One region of the Priestia sp. D51 genome, then DNA from elsewhere that is predicted to be linked to it. Evidence: riboswitches for the same ligand, from Rfam matches in the RefSeq annotation. Region 1 holds a riboswitch; the other holds the start of a gene.
The links. A riboswitch is a leader RNA that binds a small molecule or an ion and turns the genes downstream of it on or off. The one in region 1 is predicted to bind thiamine pyrophosphate.
Positions count from the first base shown of each region.

Region 2: it holds a riboswitch for thiamine pyrophosphate, as region 1 does, so the genes downstream of both, thiC (phosphomethylpyrimidine synthase ThiC) here and tenA (thiaminase II) in region 1, are expected to answer to the same signal.

Region 1 is NZ_JBLTIR010000004.1:254,475-256,679, forward strand. It holds gene ACNHOZ_RS18035 (TspO/MBR family protein) at 1-440, opposite strand, end outside; TPP riboswitch at 667-765, shown strand; gene tenA (thiaminase II) at 861-1,550, shown strand; gene ACNHOZ_RS18045 (aldehyde dehydrogenase) at 1,578-2,205, opposite strand, start outside.
Region 2 is NZ_JBLTIR010000019.1:21,604-23,808, reverse strand. It holds gene thiC (phosphomethylpyrimidine synthase ThiC) at 1-816, opposite strand, end outside; TPP riboswitch at 930-1,044, opposite strand; gene ACNHOZ_RS27935 (hypothetical protein) at 1,126-1,416, opposite strand; gene ACNHOZ_RS27930 (undecaprenyl-diphosphate phosphatase) at 1,875-2,205, shown strand, end outside.

The DNA of each region.
Region 1 (2,205 bases):
CCAAGATAAAGCGAAATCGGCAGACGCATAAACCATGTCGTCATCCGAGAATGCTGAATAATGGAATATACAATCATTAATGTGCCTAAAATAAAGAGCATAACTAAAAGGGATAACTTATAGTAATCGTTTTGGAAAATAAAGATCCACGCACTATTTAACAAACAGTTTAGAAAAAACCAAATGCCTATACGTGCATATATTTCTTTTTGATCTTCTCTTGCAAAAAATTGGCGTATAACCCAAATGGTTAATAACAAATAAATAACGCCCCAGATAGCAAAGGCATAACCGGCTGGTGTAAACAACGTAGGAACTTGCGCAGAAGCCTCTGCCGTTGTTTTGCCTCCTATTGGAATCGCATTTGCTAAATAATTCACAAGAAGTGTAATAGCCAAGCCTACTGTATTTAATACAGCATACAAACGAAATTTTGCCATTTTGTTCTCTCCTTTCTTCTATTTATATGAGAATGTTTCGGAGACGAAAACGGCTCTTCCCTTCATTAATACCTCTTCTTCCCTAAAAATATGCATTTTTAAACAAAAATGATTAAAAATAGCTTCAAGAAGCTACCTCTTTAAGAGATAAAAACCGTTAGGGAACAATTTTCCATAACGCTTTCTATTTTTCAGAATATATGGTAAGTTAAACATAGACTAATAGGAAGTCCACTAGGGGTGCCGACCGGCTGAGACAAGTTTTCTTGATCCCTTTGAACCTGATCTGGCTCATACCAGCGTAGGAAAGTGGCAATGTTCAGTTTTGTACTGTCCTTTGCCACTCCGTTTATAAACGGAGTGTTTTTTATTTCCTTTATGTGCTTGTTTGTGACTTCCTCATATTAAAGGAGGATTTTGATGTCATTTTCATCTCAATTAAGACAAGAAGCAAACTATATTTACGAAGCCATTTTTAACCACCCTTTTATTAAAGGAATTGCTGAAGGAGACGTGCCAAAAGAGGCGCTTATTCACTACGTTTCTCAAGACTACGAATACTTAACAGCATTTGTCCGCATTTACGGCGCTGCTTTAACAAAATGCCGCACGCGTACCGAAATGGAAGCCTTTAATGCCGGCATTTCTACGGTATTACATAGTGAAGTACACCCTCATAATAATTTTTGTGACGTAGCAGGCGTACGCTATGAAGACCTCCACACTGAGGCTCTTTCACCAACGGCCAGCCACTACATTAACCATATGACAAGCGTTGCGCATACAGGCAGCTTAGCGGAAATCATTGCCGTGCTTCTTCCATGTCCGTGGACGTACGTTGAAATTGGCCAGCGCATTACGGAACAAGTAAATCCATCTCCTTCTCATCCTTTTTATGAATGGATTCAGTTTTATAATAATGAAGAAATGAATGGCACAACACAATGGTTTTGTAACAAGCTTGATGAACTCGCCGAACAAGCGACTGAAGAAGAACGTAATCGTATGAAAGATCACTTTATCAAAAGCTGTGAGCTGGAGTATTTATTTTGGGAAATGGCGTATACACAAGAAAAATGGCCGCTTTCTCAGCTTTCACTTTCAAAATAACGAAAAAGCCTCCTATCAGGAGGCTTTTTATTTCAATAATTTTTTAATCATTTTCAAGTTTTGTTTCTCTGAAGGATAGCGGAATGACAAATCAAACTTGGTTGTTTGAGACAGCATGCTTTTAAAATGAGAAAATGTCTGAAAGCTGTCTTTTCCATGATATTGGCCCGTACCGCTTTCTCCAACTCCGCCAAAGGGTAAATATGGCGTAGCGATATGCATAAGCGTATCATTTATACAGCCTCCTCCAAATGAAAGACGCTCCGTTATGACATTTTGTACATTTGCACTTTCCGTAAACAAGTAAAGAGCTAACGGCTTAGCTTTTTCTTGAACTTTATGAATAACTTCGTCTAGCGTTTCGTATTCAATCATAGGAAGAATAGGCCCAAAAATTTCTTCTTGCATAACGTCTGATGTCCAGCTTACTTCACTTAACACCGTAGGTTCTATTGTGAGCGTACTTTTATTATACCCGCCTCCAACTATAGCGTTTCCGTCTTTTAAAAACTCAACTAGCCGAATAAAATGGCGCTCACTGACAATACGGCCGTAGCGCTCACTTTCAAGCGGATTACTACCGTAAAATTGATAAATCGCTTCGCGAAGTTTCTCCACTAGCTGCGCTTTTACCTTTTTATGCACGAGCAAATAA
Region 2 (2,205 bases), on a different contig from region 1:
GTATGCTTCCCACGTTAGATCTTCTGCTACGCCTTTTACTTTTTCAAGCGCTTGGTAAATAGGAACGGTCCCTACAGGAACAGGCGAGTTGCGGATAATCCATTCGCGTGTTGTGTGAATATCCTTTCCTGTTGATAGATCCATAATTGTATCGGCTCCCCAACGCGTTGCCCATGTCATTTTTTCTACTTCATCTTCAATAGCTGAACGAATAGCTGAATTTCCGATATTAGCATTAATTTTTACATGGAATTTGCGGCCGATAATCATCGGTTCGCTCTCAGGGTGATTGATATTATTAGGGATAATTGCACGTCCTCTTGCTACTTCTTCACGCACAACTTCAGGATCCATCTGTTCGCGAATAGCGATAAATTCCATTTCGGGCGTGATGATTCCTTTTTTCGCATAGTGCATTTGCGTTACATTTTGATTTTTTTTCGCGCGCAAAGGTAAACGATTAATAATAAAGCGCTCGTACTGATCTCTTGGATCACCATCATAATAACCGTTATCCTGTGGCTGAACCGTACGGCCTTGATATGTTTCTACATCGTTTCGTTCTGCAATCCACTTTTCGCGCAGAGCCGGTAATCCTTTTTGTAAATTAATTTCATAAGAGGGATCTGTATAAACACCGCTCGTGTCGTACACACGTACGGGACAATTTTCTTCTTCACCAAAAGACCCTGTAGTAGGAGACTGATGAATTTCGCGCATAGGCACTTTAAGGTCTTGTCTGGATCCTTGGACATATACTTTGTGACTGTTTGGAAAAGGCTTTTTCATAGAAACTGATACATTTTGTTTTGACATTACATATTCCTCCGGTTTCGCATAAAGTGTAGCTATACCGAACCATAAAAAAATCGGGTTCTGTGATAGACAGAACCCGATGGAATAGGCAAAAAAAGAATAAACATATACTATTCTTTTCAAGACTACTTCCCTCCGCTGGTATAACCCAAATCAGGTTCAAAGGGTTAAAGAGTTTTATTGCACTCTTCTCTCAGTCTGAGCTATCAGACACCCCTAGTAGAAATAACATTCAAATTATTCAATTTACGGCTTAAGTTTACCATCATTCGGTAAAAAATCAACCCTTAAATAAAAAAAGCTAGACAATTAGCGTTGTCTAGCAGCATCGATTGCAATCACAATAGCTGTAATAATATGCATGATAAATCCCAAAAATGGAATCCAAGCAACCAGTGAGGTAACAAGCCCTAGTATGTTTCCATAAGCAGATAACCCTCGTCTATTAGCTAAAATGAGTGTGATAGCATGAAGAATAAATCCAATAAAAAGAGGAGTATAGCTAAAGCCCATAACAATCCCCGCGCCAATTAAAGGAATTCCCAGCAAGGCTTCATACCCAGCAGTGACCCATTTCATTGTACGTACATTTCCATTCATAGTAAAAAGCCTCCTAAAAAAGATACTACTATATACGAGAAAAGAGAGAAAAAAGTTTCAAATTACTTAGGGGATATGTCGTATAAGTCAGCCCTATTGGATTAAAATGATAGATGACAGTAAGGGGGGATGGAAAAAACATAATGATTTAGTCATTTTTTCACACTAAAGAAAAATAGTCTAGATGATTCATTTTTAGCTAAGGGACCAGAATTTATACTGAACATAGTAACTGCTTTTTAAAATAAATAAAAGCTGATATCTTGTTTTTTGGTTTTAGCATGTAAGCTTTTTATTACAAATTATTAAAGATTCTTATCTTTTTGCAAATACACATTGTATTTCATAGTTTTAACAATTATGATAAAAAAGCAAGTGTCAAAATAGGAAAATAGTTGAGCATGTAAAACGAAGCGATAAGCTTATTAATTTGAAAGAAAGGCAAGGTACATAGCTTTATGTGGGAAATTATTGTAGCAATCATTTTAGGGATTGTAGAAGGTTTAACAGAGTTTGCTCCCGTTTCGTCAACTGGGCATATGATTATTGTGGATGACCTGTGGTTAAATTCAAAAGAATTATTTTCATCTCCAGTAGCTAATACATTTAAGATTGTTATTCAGCTAGGGTCGATCTTAGCAGTAGTTGTTATTTTTAAAGATCGTTTTATTAATTTATTAGGATTAGGAAAGAAACCAGCTGCTGCAATTGGACCGACAAATCGCTTAAATTTAATGCAGGTAATTGTTGGTTTGTTACCCGCAGGAGTGTTAGGCCTTTTGTTTGATG